3 regions of the Corynebacterium sp. S7 genome follow, and region 1 is predicted to be linked to each of the others. Evidence: riboswitches for the same ligand, from Rfam matches in the RefSeq annotation. Region 1 holds a riboswitch; each other region holds the start of a gene.
The links. Region 1 has a riboswitch for thiamine pyrophosphate ahead of ACXZ66_RS07355 (bifunctional hydroxymethylpyrimidine kinase/phosphomethylpyrimidine kinase). Riboswitches for the same ligand answer to the same signal wherever they lie in the genome.
Positions count from the first base shown of each region.

Region 2: another riboswitch for thiamine pyrophosphate. It lies ahead of ACXZ66_RS08965 (thiamine phosphate synthase); the one in region 1 lies ahead of ACXZ66_RS07355 (bifunctional hydroxymethylpyrimidine kinase/phosphomethylpyrimidine kinase).
Region 3: another riboswitch for thiamine pyrophosphate. It lies ahead of ACXZ66_RS05705 (ECF transporter S component); the one in region 1 lies ahead of ACXZ66_RS07355 (bifunctional hydroxymethylpyrimidine kinase/phosphomethylpyrimidine kinase).

Region 1 is NZ_CM136760.1:1,530,510-1,540,804, reverse strand. It holds gene ACXZ66_RS07390 (M20 family metallopeptidase) at 1-870, shown strand, start outside; gene ACXZ66_RS07385 (VOC family protein) at 894-1,316, shown strand; gene ACXZ66_RS07380 (SAM-dependent methyltransferase) at 1,332-2,675, opposite strand; gene ACXZ66_RS07375 (NAD(P)/FAD-dependent oxidoreductase) at 2,822-4,225, shown strand; gene ACXZ66_RS07370 (pyruvate formate lyase family protein) at 4,508-6,598, shown strand; gene grcA2 (autonomous glycyl radical cofactor GrcA2) at 6,634-6,885, shown strand; gene pflA (pyruvate formate-lyase-activating protein) at 6,930-7,802, shown strand; TPP riboswitch at 7,872-7,976, shown strand; gene ACXZ66_RS07355 (bifunctional hydroxymethylpyrimidine kinase/phosphomethylpyrimidine kinase) at 8,032-9,516, shown strand; gene ACXZ66_RS07350 (class I SAM-dependent methyltransferase) at 9,526-10,128, opposite strand; gene corA (magnesium/cobalt transporter CorA) at 10,223-10,295, shown strand, end outside.
Region 2 is NZ_CM136760.1:1,867,774-1,878,068, reverse strand. It holds gene ACXZ66_RS09000 (anion permease) at 1-33, shown strand, start outside; gene ACXZ66_RS08995 (LacI family DNA-binding transcriptional regulator) at 46-1,014, shown strand; gene ACXZ66_RS08990 (Tex family protein) at 1,067-3,361, shown strand; gene ACXZ66_RS08985 (ThiF family adenylyltransferase) at 3,358-4,443, opposite strand; gene ACXZ66_RS08980 (thiazole synthase) at 4,446-5,228, opposite strand; gene thiS (sulfur carrier protein ThiS) at 5,231-5,428, opposite strand; gene thiO (glycine oxidase ThiO) at 5,439-6,587, opposite strand; gene ACXZ66_RS08965 (thiamine phosphate synthase) at 6,580-7,230, opposite strand; TPP riboswitch at 7,225-7,339, opposite strand; gene rplS (50S ribosomal protein L19) at 7,560-7,907, shown strand; gene ACXZ66_RS08955 (YhgE/Pip domain-containing protein) at 8,030-10,246, opposite strand; gene ACXZ66_RS08950 (YhgE/Pip domain-containing protein) at 10,243-10,295, opposite strand, start outside.
Region 3 is NZ_CM136760.1:1,170,195-1,180,489, forward strand. It holds gene zupT (zinc transporter ZupT) at 1-623, shown strand, start outside; gene ACXZ66_RS05690 (DUF808 domain-containing protein) at 630-1,565, opposite strand; gene ACXZ66_RS05695 (2-dehydropantoate 2-reductase) at 1,656-2,543, shown strand; gene ACXZ66_RS05700 (DUF2218 domain-containing protein) at 2,555-2,920, shown strand; TPP riboswitch at 2,941-3,053, shown strand; gene ACXZ66_RS05705 (ECF transporter S component) at 3,049-3,627, shown strand; gene ACXZ66_RS05710 (ABC transporter ATP-binding protein) at 3,624-4,940, shown strand; gene ACXZ66_RS05715 (energy-coupling factor transporter transmembrane component T family protein) at 4,937-5,695, shown strand; gene ACXZ66_RS05720 (hypothetical protein) at 5,708-6,199, shown strand; gene ACXZ66_RS05725 (peptide ABC transporter substrate-binding protein) at 6,385-7,983, shown strand; gene ACXZ66_RS05730 (ABC transporter permease) at 8,109-9,035, shown strand; gene ACXZ66_RS05735 (ABC transporter permease) at 9,028-10,053, shown strand; gene ACXZ66_RS05740 (ABC transporter ATP-binding protein) at 10,050-10,295, shown strand, end outside.

The DNA.
Region 1 (10,295 bases):
TTTGCGTGCCACGTGGATGTCGTCCCGCCGGGCAACGTGGCCTCCTGGTCGCGGGACCCCTTCTCCGGTGCCATCGAGGCGGACAGGATCTACGGGCGTGGCAGCGTGGATATGAAAGGTGGCATCGCGGCGGCCATCGCAGCGCTGATTTATGCCCATGAACAGGGATTTTCTGCCGGTCTCCTGCTCACTGCCGACGAGGAAATCGGCATCCTGGGCGCCTCCGATGCTGCCCCAGAGCTCCCTATTTCGGACCCGAAGCTGGTCATTATCCCGGAACCCACCAACAACGAATATTCTCTGGGCCACCGCGGAGCGAACTGGTTCCGTATCAAGGCCACCGGTGTCCCCGCGCACGCCTCTACGCCTGAGAAGGGAATCAACGCGATTGAGCTGTTGTGCGAAAGGATCGTCGCTAGGCTTGGGGAGTTTCCAGCGCGTCACGACGATTACCTAGGCTCCGACACCATCAGCTTGGGGCAAATTTCTGGCGGAACTTCCCCGAACATTGTTCCCGAATCCGCCGAGCTCGTCCTAGATATTCGCACCGTTGGTAGCGCGCAGCCTTTCAAAGACTGGCTGGTTGAGCTATGTGGCGACGATGGGCACCTCTCCATAGAAACAGAGGCGGATCTGCCTCCCCTCACTCCTCACGATACGCTGCCCCTTTTGGCTTCTCACACCGATGCAGGCCCACAGACCTATGTCACCGACGGGGCCGTCTTGAACACGCGCTTCCCCACCGCCACGGTGGTCATTTGGGGCCCAGGTGAGCGATCCCAGATGCATGCAGTGGATGAATCGCTGGATCTCAAAATGCTCGAGGATGCAATAGCGAACTATCAGGAATTGTTACGTGACATGAATTAAGCTGTCCGTCTAAACTGGCGCGCATGACTGCACAATTTACCCCTTATCGCCGTTTCCCAGGTACCGCTGCCCAAGCAATGGAGCTGTACAAGTCCATCTTCGGTGCGGAACTCCAACTCATGAAGTTCGACCAAGTCCATACCGCCGAAGAAGTCGGCGGCGCCGAGAACCTTGACCTAGTCATGCACGCAGAACTGCATGTCAACGGCGAGCCCATCCTCTTTGCCTCCGACTCCCCAGACACGCAAGAACTCACCCCTGGAAACGACACTCCAGTTGCTATTACCGGCGGCGCCGAGGATCTCGCGCAGATTAAGGGTTGGTGGGACCAACTCAGCGCAGAGTCCGACATCTTGATGCCCTTTAGCCCGGTCCCTTGGGGCGCTTCCTTCGGCATGCTGAAGGATCAATTCGGCACCCACTGGTTCTTCAACGTTGGCAACTAACCCGGCTACAAAGGGCTAGCGCCTGCCACCTCGGTGGCGGTGCGTCAGCGTGAACTGCACAACGTTAATCATTCCCAGCGCAGCCAGGGCTTCGCGCAGCGAGAGCTGCCAGATCCACAAGCGCCGATAAACCACGTCGAAGCCATCGGCCGCAGCCTCGCGTAACTGGCCCGTAAACATCTTCTTTTGCAGCCGCAGCGTCGCCTCGAGGTGCTTCGGAGCGTGGACCTCCCCGATCACGCGCAGGCCAGTTCGCTTATCGACGAGCTGCCGGAAACCTTCTACCGTGGGATAATCCAAGGCTGGCCACACATAGGCCCGCAGGGACTCTAATGAAGCTGTGCCTGCCTGATTCATGTGCTCCGTGGCCACGATCGACTGCATTGCTACGCGCCCGCCAGGTGCCAGTAGCCGATCGATGGCAGCTAGATAACCAGGCCTGAGAGAGGTTGGCAGTGTTTCCAACTTCTCAAAGCTAGCAATCCCGTCGTAGCGTCCATGCCACGAGCCAGGGTTCAACGAAGAGTCGTCGAGAAGCTCTGTGTGCACTGCCTCCGACACCCCGGCGAACGTGAACCTTTCTTTGATCGCTGCTGCGACCGCCGGATCTGTGGTAACAGTGTCTATCGTCGCACTGTGCTGAGCTGCGGAAATGGCAAATGCCCCGCCAGCAGAGGGGTACTCCAGGACGTGGCTGCCCGGACCGACGGAGAGTGTTTCCAGCATTGCTTCAACGCTGCGTTGTTGGGCATCACCTAAGTCGGCGCGCTCTACGTCGACGGGCTCGCTGATCTCGGTGACGTCGATGAAGTGCGTGGCGGGCTCGTTGCCCCGACCAGCCCCTTTCACGTGAGACTCGGCCTTAATGCGCTCAGTTGTGGGCACACCTGTGGCGAAGCGGCCAGCGAAAGAACTCATACCGTCGCCTGAGTAGCGGGCCACAAGCTCCGGCGGGATCTCTCCACCGACGAAAGTGTTATTGGGATGCACTCGAGTAGTCTTTGGCCGGTAGTTCACGGAGAGCAAAGCTTGAAGGATTCTTGCCAGATCGTCAGGAGTTTCCGTCTGCCACTCTCCTGCCAAATATCCCTCGGCCAAGCCAACCCAACCGCCGTCGGCGAGCCGATTGAAAAGCTCGGGATACTCGATAATAAGGTCCGGCGTGGAATTTGGTTCCTCGGCGCTAAGGTTGAGCCCAGCGTTTGCCGTGGCGCGAGCGAATCGCGCCTCTGCAAGGCGGCTTCGCAGTGACATCCCAAAACCATCGGGGACCGACGCGACGCCGGGCCACATATCAGTATCGACAGCACGGGTATGGGGAGGGTTGATCACGCAACTACCATATACCGGTTGATTCATAATTTTTGGCAGGCGCGTGGGTCGCAATTAAACCGTATGAGCGTATGATTAACCGCTGTACGGGTCAGCGCAAGTTTAAACCAATAGCTAAACTGGCATGTGGCCTGAATATACCCGGAGCAATAATTAAAACAAGGAGTGTCACATTGTCTGACAAGCCATACCGGCCAGCTGGTAGCCGCCATCACGTTATTATCATTGGTTCTGGCTTTGGTGGTCTTTTTGCCGCCCAAAAGCTCGCTGATGCCGAGGTCGATGTAACCCTGATTTCCCGCAGCAACCACCACCTTTTCCAGCCACTGCTTTACCAGGTGGCTACCGGTATCCTGTCCTCCGGTGAAATTGCCGGTTCGACTCGTCAGATTCTGGCTAAGCAGCAGAACGCTTCCGTAGTCAAGGGCGATGTCAGCGATATCGATGTCAAGGCGAAGACTGTCACAGTTGATCTGCCTTCCCGTGCTCAAAAGTACGAGTACGATTCCTTGATCGTAGCTGCAGGTGCCGGTCAGTCTTACTTCGGAAATGACCACTTCGCAGAGTTCGCTCCGGGTCTGAAAACTTTGGACAATGCTCTCGAGCTGCGCGCTCGTATCCTCGGTGCTTTCGAGCGTGCTGAGGTTGCAGAATCTCCAGAAGAGGTGGAGCGTCTGCTCACCTTCGTGATCGTCGGTGCTGGCCCTACCGGTGTTGAGATGGCTGGTCAGATTGCCGAGATGGCAACCCGCAGCTTCAAGAACAACTACTCCAACTTCGAGCCTTCCCAGGCGAAGGTAATCCTCCTTGATGGCGCGCCTCAGGTGCTGCCTCCGTTTGGTAAGCGCCTTGGTCGCAATGCTCAGCGCCAGCTGGAGAAGCTTGGTGTGACCGTTCGCCTGAACGCCATGGTGACCAACGTCGACGAAGAGACTGTGACCTTCAAGGACACCAAGACCAACGAGGAAACCAACATCTACTCGCGTACCAAGATTTGGTCCGCTGGTGTGGCCGCTTCCCCACTTGGCAAGATCATTGCTGACCAGACCGGCCTTGAAGTTGACCGCGCAGGCCGCGTTCCCGTCAACCCAGACCTCTCCGTTGGCGAAGAGCGCAACGTCTTCGTCGTCGGTGACATGATGGGCCTTGACCGCCTTCCAGGTGTTGCTCAGGTGGCAATCCAGGGTGGCGAGTATGCAGCACAAGTGATCAAGGAGCAGGTCGAGGAAGACAAGACTCCAGATCAGCGCGAGCCTTTCAAGTACTTTGACAAGGGCTCCATGGCAATTGTCTCCCGCTTCTCCGCTGTGGTGAAGATGGGCAAGGTTGAGGTCACCGGCTTCCTTGGCTGGATCATGTGGCTGGTTGTTCACGTGATGTTCCTGGTGGGCTTCCGTAACCGTTTGGTCTCCATGTTCACGTGGGGCCTGAACGCATTGTCGCCTCGCCGCTACAACCTGGCTACTACTTCCCAGCAGATGCACGGCCGCACCGGTTTCTTGAAGCTGAAGCGCTCCGTGGCTGACTCTGAGCACGAGCTTGAAGAACTGCGCGAAACTCAGAAGTTCGGCGAGTAATTAGCGCGAAAAGTAACATTAAAAGTTACCTGCGCCACTAAAAGCAATATCACTGCCCGGCCTACCGTTCATTCGGTGGACCGGGCTTTGTCATGGGGCTACAGTGGGATATATCAGTTAATAGGTCTACCAGTGATTATGGTCACTCCATTAAGGCCATCACAAAAAGGTATCACCTATATAATTGTAATTAACGAGGCGGGCGCGCTCGGCGTTGTTTGGATAGATGAGCGTGTGCTCCACCCCAGCTAAACTAAACATCCACGCGAAAGGAACCCAGACGTGACTGTTGTCACCACTTCCACCCAGCAAGCTTGGGAAGGCTTCCAAGAAGGCCCATGGACGGACGAGGTGAACGTCCGTGACTTCGTCCAGCGCAACTACACCCCTTATGACGGTGATGCCTCATTTCTTTCCGGTGCCTCCGATAAGACCCTGCGCACCTGGGATCATCTAGAAAAGAACTACCTCTCAGTCGAGCGCGAGCGTCGCGTCTACGACGTAGACACCGATACCCCAGCCGATATTGATGCATTCGATCCCGGCTATATTTCCGAGGACGATAACGTCATCGTCGGCCTGCAAACAGATACCCCGCTCAAGCGCGCCATGATGCCCAACGGTGGCTATCGCATGGTCAAGCAGGCGGTGAAGGAAGCCGGCAAAGAGGTCAACCCAGCAGTCGAGACCGCATTTACCAAGTACCGCAAGACCCACAATGATGCCGTCTTCGACATCTACACCCCACGCATCCGCGCGGCACGTTCCTCCCACATTATTACCGGCCTGCCCGACGCATACGGCCGCGGCCGAATCATCGGCGATTACCGTCGCGTTGCACTCTATGGCGTCGATGCGCTTATCGACGAAAAGACGGTCGCCAAGGATAAAGTAGCTGAGCAACCATTCTCTGAGGATTGGGCCCGCTACCGCGAGGAACACTCGGAGCAGATCAAGGCTCTAAAGAAGCTGAAGACAATGGCAGAAAGCTACGGCTTCGATATCTCTGGCCCTGCCACCACCGCCCAGGAAGCCGTGCAGTGGACCTACTTCGGCTACCTTGCATCGGTGAAGAGCCAGGACGGCGCAGCGATGTCCTTTGGTCGCCTGTCTGCATTCTTCGACATTTACTTTGAGCGCGATCTGGCCAAGGGCATTCTCGACGAGGAAGGCGCTCAGGAAATCATTGACGCCCTCGTCATTAAGCTTCGTATTGTGCGCTTCCTTCGTACGGAAGACTACGATCAGATCTTCTCCGGCGACCCGTACTGGGCAACCTGGTCGGATGCCGGCTTCTCTGATGATGGCCGCCACCAGGTCACGAAGACCTCGTTCCGCCTGCTGCAGACACTGCGTAACCTGGGCCCAGCTCCGGAGCCAAACATCACCATTTTCTGGGATCCTAAGCTGCCTTCTGGCTACAAAGAGTTCTGTGCTGCTATCTCGATTGAGACTTCGTCGATCCAGTACGAGTCTGATCGCCAGATTCGCGAGCAGTGGGGCGACGATGCTGCGATTGCCTGCTGCGTCTCGCCAATGCCGGTGGGCAAGCAGATGCAGTTCTTCGGCGCTCGCGTCAACGCGGCGAAGTCCCTGCTCTATGCCATCAACGGTGGCCGCGATGAGATGACCGGCAAGCAGATCACCAAGGGCCACACCCCTATCGAGGGCGACGGTCCGTTGGACTTCGACGAGGTCTGGGAAAAGTACGAGCTCATGTTGGACTGGGTCATTGGCACCTATGTCGAGGCCTTGAACATCATCCACTACTCACACGACAAGTACGCGTACGAGTCCATCGAGATGGCTCTGCATGATTCCGACATTGTGCGCACCATGGGCTGTGGCATCGCTGGCCTGTCCATCGTGGCGGATTCGCTCTCCGCCATCAAGTACGCAAAGGTCTACCCAATTCGCGACGAGACCGGCTTGGTTGTCGATTACAAGACCGAGGGCGACTTCCCGTTCTACGGCAACGACGACGACCGTGCCGATGACATCGCCGCTACTGTCGTGCACACCGTGATGGAGAAGATCAAGGCCATCCCGATGTACCGCAATGCAGTGCCTACCCAGTCCGTTCTGACCATTACCTCCAACGTGGTCTATGGCAAGAACACCGGTTCCTTCCCATCCGGCCACGAGGCAGGTACCCCATTCGCACCAGGCGCCAACCCAGAAAACGGCGCCGATAGCCACGGCATGGTGGCCTCGATGCTCTCAGTGGGCAAGTTGGACTACAACGACGCCCTCGACGGCATCTCGCTCACCAACACCATTACGCCATCTGGTCTGGGCCGTACCAAGGATGAGCAGATCACCAACCTTGTCGGAATCATGGATGCAGGATTCGTCATGGATTCCGGCGAGTAACCCCCCAAAAAAACTATCTAAAAGGAGAACACATAATGTCCGCTAAAACTTTCGACGAGCGCATGGCTTCCATGAAGGCCAACCGCACCCAGAACAACATGGAGGCAGGTCTCTACCACGCCAACATCAACGTCCTCGACGAGTCCACCCTCGAAGATGCGATGGAGCACCCAGAGAACTACCCTAACCTCACCGTTCGCGTGTCCGGATACGCAGTCAACTTTGTCAAGCTCACCAAGGAGCAGCAGCGCGACGTCATCTCGCGTACCTTCCACAAGATGGCATAGGCTAAGAATTAAGTTAGGTCTAGATAAGGAGTAGTGGATTCACCGTGGCACAGGACGGCGTAACGGGCATTGTCACCCTCTCCCCTGAAGAAGGCGAGAAGGTCCGTGGCGTTGCCGCAGGTATCGGCGGCGACTTCGACGACGAAGAATACACCCGCCCCGAGTTGATGGAGGCCCGGCGCACGGGCGACATTGGCCTTGTGCATTCGTGGGAGCTAGTCACCGCGGTGGACGGTCCTGGAACCCGCATGACCATGTTCTTATCTGGATGTCCGCTGCGCTGCCTGTACTGCCATAACCCGGACACCATGGAGATGAAGGAGGGCACCCTCGAGACTGTCGGCGACGTAGTCAAACGGGTCCTCCGGTACCGTCCCGTGTTCAACGCCTCCGGTGGCGGGCTGACCATTTCCGGCGGTGAGCCACTTTTCCAGATCGCCTTTACCAGGCGAGTACTCAAGGAAGTCCACGATGCGGGTGTGCACACCACGGTTGATACTTCCGGCTACCTGGGTGCTCGGCTTAGCGACGAGGACCTAGAAAACATCGATCTGTTCCTCCTCGACGTCAAGTCGGGTGACGAGGAGACCTACAAGAAGGTCACCAGCCGAGAACTCCAGCCCACCATTGATTTCGGCGATCGCCTGAACAAGCTGGGCAAGAAGGTGTGGATCCGATTTGTCCTGGTTCCAGGCTTGACTGACTCGGATGAGAACATCAACAACGTTGCCGATATCGTCGAAAAGTGGAAAGACAACGTCCAACGCGTCGAAGTCCTTCCCTTCCACAACATGGGCGCCGACAAATGGCGCAACATTGGCTTCGACTACCAGCTGGAAGACGTTAAGCCACCAACTCCGGAAGCAACGGAGCATGCCCGCAATATCTTCCGCTCCAGGGGCTTAACTACCTACTAATCTCACACGTCACCCCGGCCGAAGGACGAAAACGTCCCCGGCCGGGGTTTCGTCATGCTACGGTGGTCAACACGTGACACGGGGTGCATCCAAACCTGTAAGTGGATGCTGAGATCACACCCGTCGAACCTGCTCTAGTTCGTACTAGCGAAGGGATAGTCCTGATGCTTTGCCATGCCATCACAATGGCCACAATTTTCTGCTGCTCCGAAAAGTTCGGGGGTCGCTCATGATCCCTCGCATCCTTTCGATTGCAGGCACCGATCCCACCGGCGGTGCAGGTGCCCAAGCCGATATCAAATCAATCTCGGCTGCTGGAGGCTTCGCTTATAGCGTGATTACCTCCATCGTTTCCCAAAACACTCTAGGCGTTACCGCGGTGCACACTCCGGCGCGCGATACTTTGCAAAGCCAGCTTGATGCTGTGAGCAGCGACGTTGCCATCGATGCCGTCAAAATCGGCATGCTTGGCTCCAAGGAGGTCACGGAGATTGTCTCGGGCTTCGTCGCAAAGCTTGACTGCCCTATCGTCCTTGACCCTGTCATGATTGCTTCCTCCGGCGATCGCCTCCTTGACCAAGGCGCGGAACTCGCCGTTCTGGAGCTCGCACAGCAAGCCGACGTGATCACTCCGAATCTCCCGGAGCTTGCGGTGCTGGTCCAGCAACCGATCGCAGAATCCATCGAGGAGGCTATCTCCCAGGCAACACGCCTCGCCGAGCGCCTGAACGCTGCGGTGTTGATGAAGGGTGGTCATTTCAACGGCACTTGTGCAGATAATGCGCTGGTCAGCCCGGATGGAAGTGTGCATCGGATCCCGGTTCGCCGATTCAATACATCGAATACTCACGGCACTGGCTGCTCGCTTTCGTCGGCACTTGCGACGAAGCTGGCCGCCGGAATGTCGCCTGGAGATGCCGCCGAGTGGGCCTCACGCTGGATTCACGAAGCGATCCGCTACGCCGATGACCTCGAGATCGGCGCAGGCAACGGGCCGGTCGACCACACGCACACTTTACGACGAATGACTGCTGCCGCAAGTACCAAGCCATGGCAGCCGTCTCCCTCCGCCCCAACGAAGGCGCGCATCGCGCCGGTCGGTTCGTACACCGAGCGACTTTGGCAGGAATCCGCGCCCCACTTGACCGACATCATGGCCCTGCCCTTCATCCAGGATTTGGGCTCAGGCGCGCTGCGTAGGCAGGATTTTAGCTTCTATGTGCAGCAGGATGCGCTGTATTTGAAACGCTACGCAACTTCTCTGCGCAAACTTGGCGGCGAGTGGGCCGTTGATGCCGACGATGCCATTGAGGTCGAGCAGGGCATGCACCGCACGTGGCTTGCACACACACCGGCCGACACTCTTGCGCCGTCTCCGGTGACTCGCGCGTACACAGATTTCTTGGTAGCCGAGACGCACTCTAAGCCGCAGGCCGTCGGTGAAGCTGCCGTGCTGCCCTGTTACTGGCTCTATTTCGAAGTGGGCACCCGCCTTGCCGACCAGAATCACCCCGACCACCCCTACAACAAGTGGCTCGATACCTATTCAGGCCCCGACTTCGAGCAATCAGCGCGCGGTGCGGTGCAGCGCGTCGAGGAGACGTTGGCACGATCGCCAGAGCTTCTCGACGATGCCGCCACCGCTTGCAACCTAGCCTCGAGGCACGAAGTGGAGTTCTTTGCCCAAGCCGATCGTGCTTGGGTGGCTGGCTAAAACTTCAGGCTAGAACGTCAACTCTGCTGGCTTGCGGAAGAATGCGACGAGGAATTGTGAGCCCTCGTTGAAAGGCAGGAGGTCCCAGGATTCGAAGACGTTCTCGGCTGAGAATCCCACCTTCCTGGCAGTGTCCATGAAGTCGTCGAATCCCCAGCCTCGTCCGGCGCCAAAGCCAACCAGAAAGCGTCCTCCTGGTGCTACTGCGTCGAAGATGTGCTGCAGGGCGGATTCGCGGCCTTCTGGGGCTAAGAAACCCATAACATTGCCGGCCGAAACCGCCACCTCAAAGTTGTCCTCGGCAATCGGGTCTGTGCTCAAGTCGCCGACGTACCAGGTGGCCTCGGGGTATTTCTCCTTGGCGTGGCCGATCAGGACCTCGTCGATATCCGTTCCTACAACCTCATGGCCACGCTGCGCCAGGTAGCCGCCGAGGCGACCTTGTCCGCAACCCGCGTCCAAAATCCTTGCTCCGCGATGCGGCGCGATCGCGTCAACCAAACGGGCTTCGCCGTCGATGTCATGACCCTGCGCAATCATGTTTTCCCAGCGACGCGCGTAGTTCTGGGAATGCTCAGGGTTTTGTGAGGTAATTTCTTTCCATGTTGGCATGGCCATCAGTATATGCCGGGGTAGACTATGGCAGGTTGACCACTGCCTGGCCGAATACTTTTCGGCTGGCCGAAACTTTTGGAAGGGATGACACATGCCACCTCGTATCCCACGTGTAAATAAACCGGTACGGACAAACGAATCGGATGAGTCCGAAACTTCCCATA
Region 2 (10,295 bases), 340 kb from region 1:
GGTGCTTGGATGAACCTGATCGGCCTCTGGTAAGGACCGCTACCATTGAGTAACCAACCCAGCCTGAAAGCCGTTGCAGAACTCGCCGGTGTGGGCTTCGGCACGGCCTCTCGCGCCTTATCCGGTCGCGGTTCCGTAGCCCCTGAAACCAAGCAGCGCGTTCTGGATGCGGCAGCGAAACTCAACTACGTTCCCAGCGCACTTGGCCGCAGCCTCCGCGAAAATTCGTCCCCCTTGGTCGGCGTTATCCTGCCGGATCTGCGCAATGAGTTTTATAACAACGCCACTGAAGTCATCCACGAGGAGCTTGCCAAGGCCAGCTACCAAATGCTCATCTCGTCGGCACGCGGCGCGACAGCGCAAAACCAAGCCTTCGAGATGATGGCTTCGTATAAGGTCGCGGGCATTATCGTCGTGCCGGATATTGGTTCCAAACCAGTCACGAATATCCCTGTCGTGCAGCTGACGCGCTCTGTCTACGAAAATACAGCCTCGCTAGTTGCCTGCGATGATCGCGCCGGGTTTTTCGAACTCGCCTCACTTGTCATCAAGCGCAATCCCGGCCGCGTCGCAGCGATTCTCGGCGAGGAGTCCATGTCCACAACGAAGCTGCGCGCCGAGGGGATCCGCGCGGCAGCCGAGGCCACCGGGTGCAAGGTCGATCTGCGCTACGGCACATATACGGCAGAGTCCGGCCGCGAGATCATGGCACAATTGCTTGACGACGAGCTCCCGCCTCGCTCAGTCATCGTTGGCTCGCCACGCATCATGGCAGGTGTTGCCCAAGTAATCCGACAAAGGGAACTAGCAGTGCCAGGCGAGATTGCCGTGGCGGGCTTCGACGACCCGGAATGGTACTCCTTTATAGGGCCGGGAATCACCACATTTGTGCCACCCCACGAGGAGATGGCGCGCGAAGCAGTCCGCATTATTTTGGACTCGCACAGTACCAAAACCCCAGAGACCACCCACGTCGTGCTGCCGGGGACGATCATCCAACGAGGCTCGGCTTAGGACACGTTTTTGCTCAACGAGCATGTCTGGTTGATGGGCTAGAATCGCACGAATGATATCTATTGCTCGTACGATCGCACAAGAACTCGGCGTCACCGAAGCGCAGGTCCAATCCGCGCTGAAGCTGCTCGCCGAGGGCAACACCGTTCCATTCATCTCCCGCTACCGCAAGGAAGTAACAGGCGGATTGGACGACGGTCAGCTGCGCCACATCGACGAGCGCAATACCTACCTCACCGAGCTCGCCGAGCGTAAGGAGGCCATCCTCGAAGCCATCGATGAGCAGGGCAAACTTACCGACGAGCTGCGCGCGCTGATCAACGCCACCGACACCAAAGCCCGCCTCGAGGATCTTTACCTGCCGTTCAAGAAGCGTCGCAAGACGAAGGCAGACATCGCGCGCGAGGCAGGCATCGAACCACTCACCGATGCGCTGATTAGCGATCCGGCTGCCACACCCGAGCAGCTCGCCGAAAATTACATCGCCGAGGGCTTTGCCGACACCAAGGCTGTTCTCGAAGGTGCGCGCGCCATCTTGATCGACCGTTTCGCCCTCGATGCCGACCTCGTCGGTGAGGTTCGCGAAGAGATGTATGAATCCGGCACGATGCGTGCCTCCGTGGTCGAAGGCAAAGAGCAAGAAGGCGCGAAGTTCAAGGACTACTTCGAGTTCAATGAGGACTTCACCACCTTGCCATCCCACCGCATCCTGGCACTTTTGCGCGGTGAGAAAGAGGGCGTGCTCACCCTCGAACTCGACCCAGGCGACGACGCCATCTATGAGGGCAAAATCGCCCAGCGCTTCGATCTGGACACCAAGTCGAGCGCGTGGCTAGCCCAAGCCGTGCGCTGGGGCTGGCGCACCAAGCTGCTTGTTTCCTCAGGCCTGGATACCCGCATGCGCCTGAAGGAAAAGGCAGAAGAAGGCGCACTGGATGTCTTCGCTACCAACCTGCGCGACGTCCTGCTCGCTGCCCCTGCAGGTCAGCGTTCCACCCTCGCACTCGACCCGGGCTACCGCAATGGCGTGAAATGCGCTGTGGTTGATGGCACCGGCAAGGTCCTAGCCACCACAATCGTCTACCCGCACCAGCCGCAAAACCAGTGGTCACAGGCGGTTCAGGAGCTCTCCACTCTCGTGGCCACCCATGGCGTCGAACTCATTGCCATCGGCAACGGTACTGCTAGCCGTGAATCTGAAAAGCTCGCCGGCGAGGTCGCAGACTTAATTGCCAAGGCCGGTGGGAAGAAGCCTACGCCGGTCGTTGTCTCCGAGTCTGGTGCTTCCGTCTACTCCGCCTCGGAGATCGCCGCGAAGGAGTTCCCGGACATGGACGTCTCGCTGCGCTCCGCGGTCTCCATCGCGCGCCGCCTCCAGGACCCGCTGGCCGAGCTGGTCAAGGTCGATCCGAAGTCGATTGGCGTGGGCCAGTACCAGCACGACGTGAACCAAACGGCGCTGGCCAACACCCTTGATGCCGTGGTGGAAGACGCCGTGAACGCCGTTGGCGTTGACCTGAACACGGCCTCCGTTCCGCTGCTTGAGCGCGTCGCGGGCATCTCGAATACCCTGGCTAAGAACATCGTGGCCTACCGTGACGAGAACGGTTCGTTTGCCAACCGCAAGCAGCTGGGCAAGGTCCCTCGCCTCGGGCCCAAGGCCTTCGAGCAGTGCGCCGGCTTCTTGCGGATCTCCACTGGCGATAATCCGCTGGATGCCTCGGCCGTCCACCCCGAGGCCTACCCGGTTGTGGAGAAAATTGCTTCACAAACCGGACTCGGCGTCCAAGAGCTCATTGGCAACACTCGCGTGCTTGAAAAGCTTAAACCCGAAGACTTCGCGGGTGAGACCTTCGGCGTGCCAACGGTCACCGATATCATCGCTGAGCTGGACAAACCAGGCCGCGACCCGCGCCCTGAATTCAAAACAGCCACCTTCCAAGAAGGCGTGAACAAGGTCTCCGACCTGACCCCAGGCATGGTTCTCGAGGGCACCGTCACCAACGTCGCGGCCTTCGGCGCCTTCATCGATGTCGGCGTACACCAGGATGGTCTCGTCCACGTCTCCGCGATGAGCCATTCGTTTGTCCAAGACCCCCACGACGTGGTGCGCTCCGGCGAGGTAGTCAAGGTCAAGGTCTTGGAGGTCGACGTGGAGCGGCAGCGGATCGGTCTGTCGCTTCGGCTTGACGACGAGCCCGGCGCCGACAATAAGGCAGCGAAAAAGAATAAGGGCAAGCCTCAAGGCAAACAGTCCGGCCGCGGCGGGAAGAAGAACCAGCGCTCGCAGGCCCCGGCCGTTGGATCCATGGCCGAGGCACTCAAGCGCGCCGGGCTGGGTGGTTAATTCAGCGAGCCCACCCCACCGGGCAGACTGACTAGCTCGGTACCAAGGTGCCGGTAGCGTTCGACGAAGTCGGCGCTTCGCTTACCCGAGGCGCAATAGACCAGCACACGCCCGCTCCCGGCGAGGGCATCGGTGACAACCTGCTCCGAATGGATCTGACTCAGCGGCAGCTTTAGTGACGGCAGATCCTGAGGCAGATCCGCCAGGAGAACTTCGTGGGGCTCGCGGATATCAAGAGCGGTGAGGAGACCTGCACGCACGTCGTCGAGAAGCGACTGCGTAGCTGCAGTCATCGTGCAGGAGGCCGCACCGTAATTTGATTGCAGTGACGTGACTAGCTCGCGGTGCGGGTCCGCTGTGATTTTAAAGCTGCGCATGGTGGCTGGGAGTGCGTCGTAGCTGAGCATGAGGCCCGGTTCGACACCGTTCAGGCCCGCGAGAAACGCGATGGCTTGCGTGGCCATGAGGCTGCCCACCACAGCGGTGGTTGCGCCGAGGACTCCCGCGGTGGCGCAATCGGGCACTGAATCGGCGTCTGGTTGCTCGGGGAAGAGGTCGCGCAGGCCAATCCCTCGGGTGTGAGGCCCCGAATTGAATAGTGCGACATCGCCGTGGAAGCGCAGAACCGTGCCCCACAGAAGAGGCGTGCCTGTGATCTCGGCGGTATCTGCGACTAAGTATTTCGTGGTAAAAGAGTCCGAGCCGTCGAGGATCAGGTCGACGCCGTCGGCGATGGCCAAGGCGTTGTCGGAACGCAAGCGGTCGTTGATGGCGTTGACCTTGATGCCTGGTTGGAGCTCGGCAAGGCGTGTTGCGGCTACCTCTACCTTGGGTTTGCCCACGTCAGAGGCACCAAAGAGGATTTGGCGGTGAATGTTGGAAATGTCGACCGTGTCGTCGTCGATCACCGTAATGGTGCCCACACCCGCCGAGGCCAAAGATTGCATGGCAGGGCAGCCGAGGCCACCGGCACCGATGACGAGGACGTGGGAATTGTGCAGGCGAGTCTGCTGCTCCAGCCCATAGCCGGGCAGTGCGAGCTGGCGGGCGGTGCGGTGAAGCTCGGCTTTGGGCAATGTCATGGTTAGAGCACCTGATCTGACCAAGACGCCAGCCCGTCGAAGCTAGACGAGGCCACCGCGTGCTCGCGCTTGGGGATGCGCCCCGCACCTCTGGCCAGTCGCCCCGCCTCGACGCCATGGCGCATTGCATGGGCCATGGCCACTGGATCCTGGCAACGATTGATCGCGGAGGCAAGAAGAACGCCGTCGCAACCTAATTCCATGGCCAGTGACGCATCGGAGGCGGTGCCCACACCGGCATCCAGGAGCACGGGAACTGAGGCCCGCGTGCAAATCAGCTCAATATTGTGCGGATTGAGAATGCCCAAACCTGTGCCAATCGGGGAGCCGAGTGGCATCACGGCAGCCACGCCGACATCTTCTAGGCGGGTGGCTACGATCGGGTCATCCGAGGTATACGCCAACACCGTGAAGCCTTCGCTGACGAGGATCTCGCAGGCGTCGATAAGCTCGGCCGTATCGGGCAAAAGTGTGTGCTCGTCGGCGATGACCTCTACCTTGACCCACTTCGTGCCCAGGGCCTCGCGCGCAAGCTGCGCGGTCAAAACGGCGTCGCGGGCAGTGCGACACCCTGCCGTATTCGGAAGCAGCGCGATACCCAGGCGGGTGAGCAACTCGAAGACGGATTCTCCGCCACCGGCCGTTGCTTGGTGACGACGCATGGCGACCGTGGTCAGCTGAGTTCCGCTGGCAACAAGTGCTTCCTCGAGCAGCGACTGGGAGCTAGCGCCACCGGTGCCCATGACCAAGTGAGACTCAAAGGTTTTGTCGGCAATCGTGAGCATCATTAGCCTCCTTGCACAGCGGTGAGAATATCGACAGTGTCGCCGTCGGCAATGGTGCGCGACCACCCCGAGCGTGGCACGACGGCCCCGCCGATAGCCACGGCCACGCCTGTTTCGGTGCCGACCTGCTGCAACACGAGGTCCTCGACCGAAAGGGCCTGCGTGCTGACGGATTTGTCATTGACTGTGTAGGTAATCATGGTGCTCCTATTAATTAGGGACTGAATTAGGTACGAGTGCGTGGCGAAACGGATCGCACGCTGTGAGATCGGCGGGCACTTCGCTATCGGTAGCGAGCGCGAGCGCACTTTTTGCGCCGAGGGCAGCAAGTAGAATCCCGTGGCGGAAATAACCGGTGGACACGATCAGGTTCGTGCCAGCTTTGCCCAGGTAGGGCAGATCATCGGGGGTGCCGGGACGCGCGCCGCAGGTCGCCTCGACAAACTCACATTCCTCGATGCCAGGCACAATGCGAATCGCGTCGCGCAGCAGGTTGTATACCGCCCCGGCACTCGGCTGCGGGGAATCCTCGCGACTGGTCGCACCAATGGTGAGCAGCCCATTCTCGCGCGGAATCAGGTACACCGGACGATCCTCAACAAACCCACGAATCACACGAGTGATCAGCGGGAACATCTCTGCTGGCACGCGTAGATTCAGCACGTCGCCGTAGACGGGGCGCAGTTGCAACGGCGTGGAATCACCCTCAAACCAACCGTCAATCGTCGCAGCACCGAGGCCAGGGCTGAGCACAACGAAGCTTTGCGACGAGTCCACCTGCCCGTTTCCTAGGTGAATCGCCGTAGTGGGGGAGTGGCCCTCAATCGAGGTGACCTCTTCCCGGATGAAGTGTGCCCCGCGGCGGGAGATGGCATCGTAGAGCGCCTCCGCGAACAGACGCGGCGCGACCTGGTGATCCCCGTCGATACCAAGAACCTTCGCGATGCGCGGAGAGAGCGCCGGTTCCATCTTGCGCGCCTCACGTGTTGTCGGAGTTGCTACCTTAATTCCCTCGTGTTTCAGGTAGCCGGTGAGATCGGTGAGATGGGTGGCATCTGCGCGGTCGGCTCCGACCAGCAGGGTGCCGTCGGTGCGATAGCCGGTGGGCAGGTCGGTGTGCTGGCCAACGCGCTCGATGAGGCTGGGGTAGAGCTCAGCCGAGGCTTGCATGAGTGGGACAAGAGAATGCTGCTGGTATTGCACTTCGGCTGTGGGCGCCAGCATGCCGCCGGCGTGGTGGGTGGCACCGGAAGCCGGGTCTGGATCAATGAGGGTGACCTTGAAACCTGCCTCTTGGAATTCGAAGCACGTAGCCAGGCCGATGATTCCTCCACCGATGACAAAAACGTGCTTAGGCATGCGCAACCACCTGCTGAGCCAGGGAATAAGGGTCTGGCGAATCCATGAAAGCACGCACCATGGCGCTGCCTGCCACGCCCGTCATTGCCAGGTTTGCAACGTCCGCTGGTTGGACATCGCCGATAGCGACGATGGGCAGCTCGGATAGCTCGACGAGGCGGGGATAGCCACCGAGCCCGATGGGTGGGCGACCCGAGTCTTTGGTCGGTGTGGGGCGAAACGGTCCAGCTCCGATGTAATCGATGCACTCGGCTACCTCGTTTGCCGAGCGGACGAGTTCTTCGGTTCCTGTGGTCAGACCAATAATGGCCTCGGGGCCAAGGAGTTCGCGTGCTGCCTGGACCGGCAGGTCAGACTGCCCGAGGTGCACACCGTGGATAGGCACACCGCGATTGATTAGGGCCAGGGCGACGTCCACGCGGTCGTCGATAAGTATCTTTGTGCTCGTATTGACCTGGGCAACAGCCTGCGCGACGCGCTCTGCCAGCGCGAACAGGTCGCCCGCATCGATGGGTTTGGAGCGCACCTGGATCACTCCGGCGCCGCCGCGGGCAGCCTCGGAGGCGACGCGGACGATGTGGTCGGCGTCGCCGCGGCCGGTGATGACGTAGCAGCGTAGATCTAGTGAGGACACGTGTGCCAAGAAGCCTTTCCTTCCTTCGCTGGTGCTAACCAGACAGGTTCAAACGGTCCCGCGCAGGAGACAAAAGCGCGATCTCAGCCCGATCCTTCGGGCACCCGTGGGTTTAGACTCTTAGGTTAGCTAGGCCAAAACTTCTTCGCAATCGTTTCTTGCAGGGAGTTTGCCCGGTTGGAAATTTGGGGGATCGGGGAGCGGTGTGGCAAGATGTGAGCGTTGACTGTCATTTTGTGGCAGCACGTGTACTTGTAGCTGACACGAACCAGCCGAGCGCCCTGATAAGGGAAAAGCCGCTAGGGTCCTCTGTCCAGAATTGAAAAGGATTGCCTAACATGAGCAACGGCATCATTGACAAGATCGACGCAGCACAGCTGCGCTCCGACATCCCAGATTTCCGCCCAGGCGACACCCTGAACGTTAACGTAAAGGTTATCGAGGGCACCAACACCCGTACCCAGTTGTTCAAGGGTGTTGTTATCCGTCGCCAGGGCTCCGGAATCCGCGAGACCTTTACCGTGCGTAAGATCTCCTTCGGCATCGGCGTTGAGCGTACTTTCCCAGTACACTCCCCAAACATTGATTCCATCGAGGTAGAGCGCCATGGTCGCGTTCGTCGTGCGAAGCTGTACTACATGCGCGATCTGCGTGGTAAGGCTGCACGTATTAAGGAACGTCGCTAGTTCTAGCGTTTCTTCAGGCTCTTGGCCCCTTGGCTGCATTGCGCAGCCGAGGGGCTTTTTGCTGGTTTGCACCCCGGGGAGTCAGTCTTTCAGGACTTCGATATCGATTACCCGCGGGGCCACTACATCAGCTTCGTTTTCTCCATTGCCTCGGTCATGGAACGGTTGTAGCCGTCCAGCAGCGGGCGCAAAACTACGCCGAGCAGCAGCGTGGGCACAATAAAGAGCGCGAGCCAGCCGAAGCTGATCCAGAAATCACCCTCAAAGGTGCCTGCGATGGCCGAACGCATCGCGTTGATCGAGTGGGTTGCTGGCAGCCACGGGCTGATGTTTTGGAACCAGTTGGGCAGAAGCTCGAGGGGGTAGGAGCCACCGGCTGCCGAAATTTGCAATACCAGAAGCACCACCGCGACGGCCTTGCCTGCGTTGCCGAAGGAGAGCACCAGGGTGTAGACGATCAGCATGAACACCAGGGATGCAAGCCATGCAATCAAGAAAAGCAGGAATGGGTGGACGGGTTCGATCTGGACGAAAATAATCAGACCGAGCACCACCAAGGTGCTTTGTGCCAGGCCGATGAGCGCGAAGATGCCGAAGCGCCCGAAATATTGCTCGGTGCGGGTGAATTCTTGCGGTGCTGAATCAGCAGAGTCTGCGGAAGTAGCCTCGTCAATATCCTTGCGCGACACATTCGCACGCAGAACGACACCGGAAAGCAACGCGCCCACCCACAATGCCAAAGTGGTATACAGCGGGGTCATTGCAACACCGAAGCTGGCAACAGGGAAGACGGGCTCGCGCTTGACCTCAATCGGCGTGGCCAAAGCCGAGGCTAATTGCTCTGGGTTGGAACCGACCAAGTCAGCGAGCTGGGAGAAGTCACCGGTATCGCGGGCACGGCGGATGGCATCACGAGCTTGATCGAAATCATTGGCGGTGCGGTTGAGCGTATCGGCAAGACCAGCAGTGACATTCTTGGCATTGTCCAAGGTGTCTTGGACGGAGCCAGGCGAGCTGGATAGTGCCGAGGTGGCTTGATTAATGTCAGCGCCGACCGTGGAGAGATCCGAGCGAATGGTATCTAAGGTGCCTCCCAGCTGATCTAGTTGCGGGCGAAGTTGCGTGTCGTAGGTTGACCGCGCGTTGTCGATGGCTGCTTTTGCCTCGTTGAGCGCGTTCGTGGTGGCCTGCCGGTTCCCCTGCGAGGTGGTATTTCCCGCTGAAATATCGCTGGCGGATTGCGCGAAACGCTCTTGCAGCGTGCGCTGGCGTGCGATGGCATCGTCCAAGCTGGAAATCACGTCGTTGTATCCAGGGCGCGCGCTCGCCGGCAGGTTGGGTGCCACCGTGGTATTTAGCTGATCGCGCACCGATTCGTACAGGCTGACCTGCTCACCGACGCGCTGGGTCAAGGTATCAAAAGTTTCCGAGGCAGAGACACTGGTGGAATCCGCGTTTGCAAAGAGCTCGTCGACACGCTGCCCCACGAGATCGAAACTCTGGCTCGTGGCATCTAAGGAAGTGCTCAAGGACTGGGTGGACCGCTGCAGGGTGTTGGCAAGCCCGTCGGTCGTTTGCGTGCCAGCCCCGGTATCGGTGCCAGTGGTATTTAGTTGGGCACCGGCTGCGGACGCGATTCTCCCAGCACTGTTGACCAGCGGGATGCTGGAGTCCACCAGCGCGGAGAGGGACGAGACAGTCCCCGCGCTGGAGCGGAGCTGAGTGGATACGCCGTCGAGTCGGTTTTCCATATTTCCCAAGGCCTGCTGCGTTTGGTCTTGTTGCAGGTAATCGTTAAGTGAGGTGACTAAGCCTAGGCCAACCTCGCTGACAATCTTGGTGAAGGTGGTGTTGATCTGCGAGGTCACACCGGTGGCACCTTGGGCAACAATCGTGCTGGCCAGGGCGTTTTTCTTCTGATTGGTATAAAGAGTGACTTCGGTAGGTTGGGTGTCGTCGACATAGAAAGTCAGCATGTCGGTGCTAAAAGTCGGCGGAAGCACGATGGCTGCGTAGTATTCGCCGGATTCGGTGCCGTCGATGGCTTGATCAACGTCGGTGATGATCCAATCCAGGTCATTGTTGAGGCTGAGCTGGGCAAGGACCTGTTCGCCTAGGTTTAGCCGAACCGGCGCGAGGTCGGTGACATGCCCCTCGTCCTGGCTGGCCACAGCGATTTTTAGGTTGCTGGTGTTTCCAAATGGGTCCCACGAAGCCAGGACGTTGAACCAGGTAAATAGCAACGGAATCACGATCAGGCCGAACACCACGATGGAGGCCGAAACATTGTGCGAGATCCGGCGGACATCGCTGCGGACAATGGTCAGAATGTTTTTCATGAGCGAGTGGCCCCCTTATCAGAACCCTTATCAGGACCCTTATCAGATT
Region 3 (10,295 bases), 360 kb from region 1:
GGATCGCAGACCTTGGAGAAGAATACGGGGAGCGCCCCGCCGCTTGGATTGGCATCGCAGCCTTTTTCGGCGGAATCGCATTAATCGGACTCATCGACAAGTTTGTTCCAGAGGAAATCAATCCCCACGAGCCCGATTCGGTGCGTCCCGAACACATTGATGCACGCCGGACCCGCATGATGAAGGCGGGTGTACTTACTGCATTGGCGCTTGCGCTGCACAACTTCCCAGAAGGTTTCGCCACCTTTGTCGCAGCGCTGGAAGACCCAGTCATGGCAGTGCCGATCGTAGTGGCCATTGCTATTCACAACATTCCGGAGGGCATCGCGGTTGCGGTCCCTCTGCGCGAGGCTACCGGTTCCAGGTGGAAGGCGTGGGGCTGGGCGACTCTTTCTGGGTTGGCAGAACCACTAGGTGCGCTGATCGGTTACCTTATCCTGATGCCGATCATGGGGCCGGCAACGATGGGCATCGCCTTTTGTGCGGTTGCGGGAATCATGGTGTTCGTCTCACTTGACGAGCTGATTCCAACCGCCGTGTCTACGGGCGAAAACCACGCGTCGACCTACGGAGTGGTTGCTGGCATGGCGGTCATGGCGGTCTCATTGGCACTCATGCTGTAGCGGAAACTAGCTAGAAACCTGAGCTTTAGGAGTCTTCGGTGTCAGGGCCTTAAACAGAGCGAGAAGACCCACGATGACAAAGCCCCAGATCAGGCCTACAACTAAGGAACCCGCGGTATTAATCAGCCATGCCAAGAAACTGTTGCTTACTGCAGTTTCCCAACCGTGGATGGTGTCGTATAGCCAGGTCCAGCCGAATTCTTCGAAGCCAACAATCATAATGTGCCCGCCGACCCAGAGCATGGCGATGGTACCGATCACTCCGATAATGCTCAGCACGACCGGCATGCCCTTGACCAGGGCAGTTCCGAGCTTCGGGGCACGTCCGCTCTTGATCAAACTAAGACCGATGTCGTCCATTTTCACGAGTAGTGCTACGGCACCGTAGACAAGGACCGTGATGCCAATACCGACCAGCGCGAGGACCAGGGCGCGCATCCAGAAAGTCTGATCCGCGATCTCATTGAGGGAAATCACCATGATCTCTGCAGACAAGATCAGGTCTGTGGTGATGGCGGAACGGACCAGACTGTCCTCGTCCTCAGGTGTTTTATTGGCTGCCTTCTCCTCGGCCTCGTGGCTGTCGCGAGTGAGCTGTTCGTAGATCTTGTGGGCACCTTCGTAACATAGATAGGTGCCACCGAGCATGAGGATTGGGGTGAGTGCCCACGGCGCGAACTCCGAGAGTAGCAAAGCAATCGGCAAAACAATGATCAGCTTGTTGAAGAAGGACCCCTTGGTGATCCGCCAGATCATGGGAAGTTCGCGTGCTGGACTAGCATCGGCAACGTATTGAGGTGTCACGGCCGCGTCGTCGATCACCACACCCGCGGCCTTTGCGGAGGTCTTTGCGGTTAGCGCGGCAACGTCATCCATCGTTGCGGCGGCCTTTTTGGCGATGAGGGCAATATCGTCGAGAAGCGCAAGCAAGCCACCGGCCATGTTTGTCTACCTTTCGTGCGGTCGAAAGCGGGAACGCTAAAAAGTTTACCTGTGGATGGTGCCTTTAGAATGCGACGTAGGATAGAAAACATGAAAATTGCCTGTATTGGTGTTGGTGCGGTTGGGGCCTGGTACGCCGGCAGTTTGGCGAAAAGTGGCCACGAGGTTGTCGCGGTGGCGCGCGGTAAGACGCTTGAGGCACTGCGAAGCCGTGGCATCGTGCTCAATAATGAGGACCCAATCAAAGTCGAAGCAGTCGGCCACATCAGCGAGGTCGAGCATGTTGACGTGATCATCCTGGCGATGAAGGCCACCGGGCAAAACCTCGCGGAGGTGCTTGAGGGCGCCCCGCAAGAGGCACTCGTTGCGGTCACGCAGAACTCTGTTGAGTCCGCCCACGAAGTCGCCCAGGTCGTGGGCACAGGGCGCACTCTGCCTGGCGTTGTCCGAGGCTACTTCCATCACACGGGCCCGGCGCAGGTCGAATTTCACGGTGGGCCGTGCTCGTTTACCACCGGCACCTGGGATGGCAGTAAGTCGCAGGTCCTTGATGAATTCGCAGACGCGTTGCAGTCCGCAGGCATTGACTGCATCGTGCGCACAGACATCTTCGTCGATGTGTGGGAGAAAGCAATGTTCGTCGCGTGTTGCGGGGCACTAGGATCGCTTGTCGACGAGCCCCTGGGGCAGCTGCGCGGTTTCTGGCGATCGTCGTTAAGTGCTCTCATGCAGGAGGTCGCCTCCGCGGGTCGGGCGAGGGGAGTGCCCCTGAGCAGCGATGTTGTGGATCGTACGATGGATTTCGCAGATCGCATGCCAGCCGATTCCACCACGTCGATGCAGCGTGATCTGGAAGTCGGAATCGTCGGCGAGCTCGATGCCCAAGTCGGCGCGATTGTGCGTGAGGCGGAACGCGGCAATGTCCAAGCTCCCATGCATGAGCTGATCCTGAAACTTCTTTTAAGGAAATTGGAGTAAGCTGTCCGCCTATGAGCGCTACTTTCACATCTACGGCCCGTGTTAAGACTGATCGGCCAGGTCGCTACGGAAAGCAATTGGCATCGCATTTTGGCAAGAAGATTTCCGCCAATTGGGATGCAGACACCAACCGTGGGCATCTTACATTCCCGTCGCCTGAGGGCCAGGATCTCCCCGCAACCACCTGCGACATGATTGCGGGCGACGGAGTACTCATGCTTTCGATCGATGGTGAAGCAGGAGCTGTTGAGCGCCTCGAACGCGTTGTTGCAGTGCACCTGATCCGTTTTGGCACCAAGGATGAGCTTGAAGTGAACTGGGCCCGCTCCGGTGGTCATGGTTCCGCGCACTTCACGTCGGCGGACTTGGAAAAGTAATTTATGTTTGCTTAACTTAATCGCGTACCCACGGGTGCCCTGCAGAAGTCGGGGCTGAGATGCCAGGAAAGCTGGCGAACCGTTGAACCTGATCCGGTTAGTACCGGCGCTAGGAAGGAAGCAATTTTATGCGTTCTCGCATGCAATGGCGCGTTATTGATATTGTCACCGCTGCAGTTCTCGGTGTGGCCTGTGGCCTCATTTTTTGGCTGTGGAACTCGATTGGATACGCCGGTTTTACCGCGCTTGATGCCCTGACACCCGGTTTCGGTGGCCTCTTCGCCGGCGTGTGGTTCCTCGGCGGTGTGCTGGGCGGCCTCATCATCCGCAAACCAGGTGCCGCCATCTTTGTGGAGGTCGTTGCCGCCTCGGTCTCGGCCATTTTGGGCAGCCAATGGGGAGTGGAAACACTCTACTCGGGCATTGTCCAAGGCCTCGGCGCAGAGCTGGTCTTCCTGGCTTTCGCTTATAAGAAGTTCACCCTGCCCGTAGCTATGCTCTCCGGTGTGGGCGCGGCGCTTGGCGCCTTCGTCCTCGAGCTGTTTACCAGCGCAAACCTGGCAAAGTCCATCGAGTTCAACATGATCTACCTAGGCTCGCTAATCATCTCTGGTGCGCTGCTTGCAGGCCTGCTCGGACACTATTTAGTCAAGGCTCTGGCGCAGACTGGCGCGCTTGATCGTTTCGCTGCAGGCAGGACTCGATGACCTCACCCGCCATTTCGGCGACCGACCTGTCCTACCATCACACGGTTCGGCGCGAGCCCGCCTTCAGCGGCGTCTCGTTTGAGATTGAACGCGGAGAAAAAGTCCTCCTCACCGGCGATTCCGGTGCCGGAAAGTCGACGTTGCTCGGTGTGATCGCAGGCTTGCTTGTCGACGACGAAGAGGGCACCCGCACAGGTAGCCTCACTGTCAATGGCTCCGTAGGTATGGTGCTGCAAGATCCCGATTCCCAAGTCATCTCCGGTCGCGTCGGCGACGATGTCGCCTTTGGCTGCGAGAATCTTGGACTGCCTCGCGAGGAGATCTGGCCACGCGTGGAAAAAGCCCTGGCCATGGTCGGGTTGGACGTGCCACTGAATCACCCGACTTCGCACCTGTCGGGTGGGCAGAAGCAGCGCCTCGCGCTCGCCGGCGTGCTGGCGATGGGCGCAGACATCATCGTGCTCGATGAGCCCACCGCCAACTTGGACCCGGGGGGCGCAGAATCCATCATCGCTGCAGTCACCGAGGTCTGCGCGCTCACAGGGGCAACGCTTCTCGTCGTGGAGCATAACCCCGAGCCGTGGCTGGGCCTCGTCGATACGCTCTTTCGCCTGGATAGCTCCGGCATGCGACAGATTGAGCCCGCCGATCTACCCGGACCGCCACAACTTCCGCCGCCGCGACCTGCAGTCGGCGCTCCGTGGCTGGTCAAGGCCGACGAGTTGCTTACCGATTGGGGACCACCGCGCACACTCGAGCTGCCCGAAGGCCATTCGAGCGTGCTACTCGGCGCGAACGGGACGGGGAAGACCACCCTTGCCACCGTTCTTGCTGGCCTAGCGAAGCCACAGGGAGGCAGCCTTGAGCTAGCCGAGGGCGTGCGACAGGGGTTACACAAACCTCCACATGAGTGGCGTTCAAAGGACCTTTCCCAGCGCATCGGCTACGTCTTCCAAAACCCAGAGCATCAGTTTGTCGCGCGCACCGTCGCCGATGAGCTGGCCATCTCGGGTGCGTCGAGCGAGCGTATCGACGAATTGGTGGCCAGGCTGCGGCTCGGGCATCTTTTGGAAGCCAACCCGTTTACCTTGTCGGGCGGCGAAAAACGACGCCTGTCGGTGGCAACCGCACTGGTGAACGCCCCGGCTTTCGTAGTTCTCGACGAGCCAACATTCGGCCAGGATTCCCGGACCTATGTCGAGCTCGTGCATCTGATCCGGGAGTTAACCACCACTGGGGTCACGGTCTTGTCCATTACCCATGACAAGAACTTCGTGGCCTCGCTGGGCGATCACAGGATCGTGCTGACGTGAATCTTATCTCCAACATCAACCCTGTCAGCCGCCTGATCGGCGTGCTGCTTTTCACCACCCCGCTCCTGCTGACCCTGGATTGGGTCTCGGCGACGGTGGCCATCGTGATCACGGTTCTCGCCGCCCCGCTGCTCGGCGTTAGCTACCCACGACTGCTCCGGCGCGGGTGGCCGATCTTCTTTGCCGCACCTCTGGCTGCAATCCCCATGGCGCTATACGGCAGGCCCGGGGGAGAGGTCCATTTTCAATTCTGGCTCCTGCAGATCACGGATAACTCCCTCGAGCTCGCTGTTGCGATTGCCCTGCGCGTCATCGCGGTGGGGCTGCCCATCGTGGTGCTCTCCGCCGATGTCGACCCGACTGACCTCGGCGACGGACTCTCGCAGATCCTAAAACTCCCATCGAAATTCGTCCTCGGAACGGTCGCCGCGATCCGGATGATGGGATTGCTTCGCGACGACGTCGAGGCGATGCGCAGGTCGCGGCGTTCGCGTGGACTCGCCGACACGGGACGGCTGAAATATTGGTTCACCATTGCTTTTGGCCTGTTGGTGATGTCGCTGCGGAGAGCCTCGAAACTTGCCACGGCGATGGAGGCACGCGGATTTGCCCGCAGCAATACCCGCACCTGGGCGAGGGAGTCGAGGCTTTATCCGAGAGACTGGGTGTTCATGGTGCTCTGCGGTCTCGGTGCGGCCCTAGCCCTGGGGATCGCTGTGTACACAGGCAACTTCCAATTCTTAGGCTCTCTCTAGAAAGCAATCTCCATGCGCAACGTCACCATCTTGATCGATGGCCCCTCTGGATCCGGAAAGACCACCTTTGCTAACAAAGTGGCCGAAGAAACGGGAATTCCGCTGGTCCACCTGGATGATTTCTATCCCGGATGGTCCGGCCTCAGGCAGGCGGCTGAAATGGTGACCACTTCGGTGCTTAATCCGATTGCGCCTGGATATGTCCGGTGGGACTGGGAAAAGGACCAACCCGGCGAGTGGGTGGAGATCAATCCTGATCAGGATCTGATCGTCGAAGGAGTCGGCGCGCTGACTCATGGCTCTCTGGCCGCGGCTCAGCGTCTAGGCGACGTGCTGACCGTGCGCATCACTGCTCCTTATGAGCTGCGCAAAGATCGGGCGTTGAAGCGGGATCCGGGTTATGTCGAATTCTGGGACATGTGGGCCGAGCAGGAGCGCGAACTTTATGCATCGGAACCCCCTGTAACTGCCGATGTTGTCCTGCAGTGGAACGGTAGGGGGTAACTAAAGAGACAGCGGCTTCACCCCCGTTAACTTTTGTGAACAGCGGGTTAACTATGTAGTTAACTGTGCAAAATTACTGATTTCTGGTTTTTCCCTGAGACTCTGTGATTCAATTCTTTGTAATACAACTCACAAACATCCTTGTGAGGTGTTGTTTCCCATTACACAGAAAAAGGAGACCAACAGTGTCCCTCAAGAAAAGTCTTGCCCTCCTCACGGTTGGAGCGGTGGCCTTCGCAACCGTTTCTTGTTCAAGCTCGAATGGCGGATCGGACGCATCCGGTAGTTCCTCTGGCGGCGACAATTACATCACCGCTAAAGGCACGGAGCCACAAAACCCACTGATTCCGGCCAACACCAACGAGGTTGGTGGCGGCAATATCGTTGACCTCATCTATTCCGGTCTTGTCTATTACGACGCCGATGGAGAGATTCACAATGAGATGGCACAGTCCATCGACCTCGAGGGCGAGAAGACCTATAGGGTCACCTTGAAGGACGGCATTACTTTCTCCGACGGCAGCCCAATTAAGTCTGAGAACTTTGTCCGCGCCTGGAACAAGGCCGTTGAAGATGCCATGCTTTCTTCCTACTTCTTCGAGCCAATCCTGGGCTACGAAGAGGGCAAGGCGGAGATGGAAGGCCTAAAGATTGTCGACGACAAGACCTTCACCATCGAGCTGAACCAGCCAGAGGCAGACTTCACAACCCGCCTGGGTTATTCAGCGTTTTACCCATTGCACGACTCTGCATTTGATGATCTGGCCGCCTTCGGCGAGAAGCCAATCGGTAACGGCCCGTACACGCTGTCCGCATGGAACCACAACCAAGATGCCACGATCGTGCCCAGCGAGGAGTACTCCGGCGAGCGCAAGCCACAAAACGATGGCGTGACCTTCGTGTTCTATGCCCAAGACGATGCAGCTTACGCGGATCTTTTGGCAGGCAACCTCGATGTCACCGACCAGATCCCTGATTCCGCGTTCGCCACCTTCGAGACCGAGCTGGGAGATCGCGCGATCAACCAACCTTCCGCAGTCTTCCAGTCGTTCACCATTCCGGAGCGAATTCCACACTTCGGCGGTGAGGAAGGCAAGCTTCGTCGTCAAGCAATCTCTCATGCCATCGACCGCGATGCCATCACCGAAACCATCTTCGGTGGCACCCGCACCCCTGCGACCGACTTCACCTCTCCCGTAATCCCAGGTCACTCCGACACCCTCGCCGGTGCCGACGTACTGAAGTACGACCCAGAACTGGCGAAGCAGCTCTGGGCTGAGGCCGACGCGATCTCTCCTTACACCGGCGAGTTCAAGCTGTCCTACAACGCTGACGGCGGGCACCAGGCATGGGTCGACGCGGTGGTCAACTCTATCCGCAACACGCTCGGCATCGAAGCAGTCGGCGATGCGTACCCAGACTTCAAGTCGCTTCGCGACGAGGTCACCAACCGCACGATCGACGGCGCATTCCGCACTGGCTGGCAGGCTGACTACCCATCGCTGGGTAACTTCCTCGGCCCACTTTATGGCACCGGTGCAGGCTCCAATGACGGCGATTACTCCAACCCTGAGTTCGACAGGCTTCTGAGCGAAGCTGCAGCAGCCGCCGATGCAGAAGCGGCAACACCGCTGTACAACCAGGCACAAGAGATCTTGCTCCAGGACCTTCCAGCGACCCCATTGTGGTACGCAAATGTGACCGGTGGCTACTCCGAGAACGTCGACAACGTCGTCTTCTCCTGGAAGTCAGTGCCTGTCTACTACAACATCACGAAGAAGTAAGGCAACAACGAAGGCAGACAATCCGGCCTGAGTCACGGCACCACCAAGGTGCCGTGGCATCTGCATTTTTGCATTGTGCCGTTTGATTGGTGCCCAAGGCTCGAATAGGAAGGAGCGCTGCATCCATGCTGCGCTACATCGGGCGACGCCTGCTCCAAATGATCCCTGTGTTCTTTGGTGCAACCTTGTTGCTCTACTCACTAGTTTTCTTAATGCCCGGCGACCCCGTCGCGGCCCTTGGCGGTGACCGCGGATTAACTGAAGCCGCTCGTGCCCGCATTGAAGCGGAATATAATCTCGACCAGCCATTCATAATTCAATATCTGCTCTACCTCAAGGGGATTTTCACCTTTGATTTCGGTACGACATTCTCGGGTCAGCCGGTCTCCAAAGTCATGGCTGATGCATTCCCCGTCACGATTCAGTTGGCGTTGATGGCCCTGGCCTTCGAGGCGATTTTCGGTATCACTTTCGGTGTCATCGCGGGTGTGCGCCGCGGCGGAATCTTTGATTCCACTGTGCTCGTGCTCTCCCTTGTTGTCATCGCGATCCCATCCTTCGTGATCGGCTTCGTGTTGCAGTACGTTGTCGGTGTGCAATGGGGGCTCTTACCTGTCACGGTGGGCAGAAACGTTTCATTCACCTCGCTGCTCATGCCGGCGGTGGTGCTTGGCGCGCTCTCCTTTGCTTACGTTTTGCGCTTGACCAGGCAGTCCGTCAGTGAAAACTTGACTGCCGATTATGTGCGCACCGCCCGCGCGAAGGGCTTGAGTAATGGCCAGGTGATGAACCGTCATGTGCTGCGCAACTCCATGATCCCCGTGGTGACCTTCTTAGGCGCCGACCTTGGTGCCCTGATGGGCGGCGCGATCGTCACAGAAGGCATCTTCGGCATCAATGGTGTCGGTGGTGCGATTTACCAGGCCATCTTGAAGGGCGAACCAGCAACAGTTGTGTCATTTACCACCGTGCTGGTTGTTGTATATATCATCGCAAACCTGATCGTTGACCTGGTTTATGCGGTGCTCGATCCGAGGATTCGCTATGACTAATACACATGAACAACCGTCCCCGGACCAGATTCCCCAGATTCCTCCGGCAGAAATTCCCCCGACAAGCATTCATGATGCCCGGACCCGGATCGGGCAGCAGTACTACATTGCAGCAACCGACGAAGAGGGCCTCGGCGCTGTCGACGCTGTTGCCGACGATTCCGCGCCACGTTCCCAATGGGGCGAGGCCTGGCACAACCTGCGTAAACGCCCGATGTTCTGGATTGCGGCAGTACTGATTTTGGTGGCTTTAATGTTGGCGGCATTCCCGCAGCTCTTTACCTCCACCGATCCGCGTTATTGCGTGCTGGGAAGTTCCCTCGACGGTCCGCAATCCGGACACCCCTTCGGATTCGACCGCCAGGGCTGCGATATTTACTCGCGCGTGATTTATGGTGCCCGGGCTTCCGTTGTCGTCGGCGTGATGACCACGATTACGGTCACCATCATTGGCACACTCATCGGCTCGATCGCAGGATATTTCGGCGGAATCTGGGACACTCTGCTGTCTCGACTCACCGACATCTTTTTCGCGGTGCCACTGGTTCTTGCTGCCATCGTTGTGATGCAGATGTTTAAGGATCAGCGCACAATCTGGACCGTGGTGATCGCACTGTCCATCTTCGGCTGGACAAATATCGCCAGAATTACCCGCGGCGCCGTGATGAGTGTGAAGAACGAGGAGTACGTAACCTCTGCGAAGGCGCTAGGTTCCTCGGATCTGCGGATCCTTACCAGCCACATCCTGCCGAATGCTGCTGCACCCATCATTGTTTACGCCACTGTTGCGCTGGGTACGTTCATTGTTGCCGAGGCGACTTTGTCCTTCTTAGGCATCGGTTTGCCCAGCACTATTGTGTCCTGGGGCGGCGACATTTCGGCAGCGCAATCGTCGCTACGCACTCAACCGATGGTCCTGTTCTACCCGGCTATCGCCCTGGCGCTGACCGTATTGGGCTTTATCATGATGGGCGATGTCGTTCGCGACGCGCTTGATCCGAAGGCGAGGAAACGATGAATCAACCGCTATTGGAGGTTGAGAACCTCAAGATCACCTTTGAATCGTCGACGGGTACCGTCGAGGCCGTCCGCGATTTCGACCTGACCATTTATCCAGGCCAGTCGGTTGCAATTGTGGGTGAATCCGGTTCCGGAAAGTCCACGGCCGCGATGAGCATGCTTGGGCTGCTTCCCGGCACGGGCAAGGTCACCAATGGTTCGATCAAGCTCGAGGGCGAAGAACTGGTCCACCTGGACAAT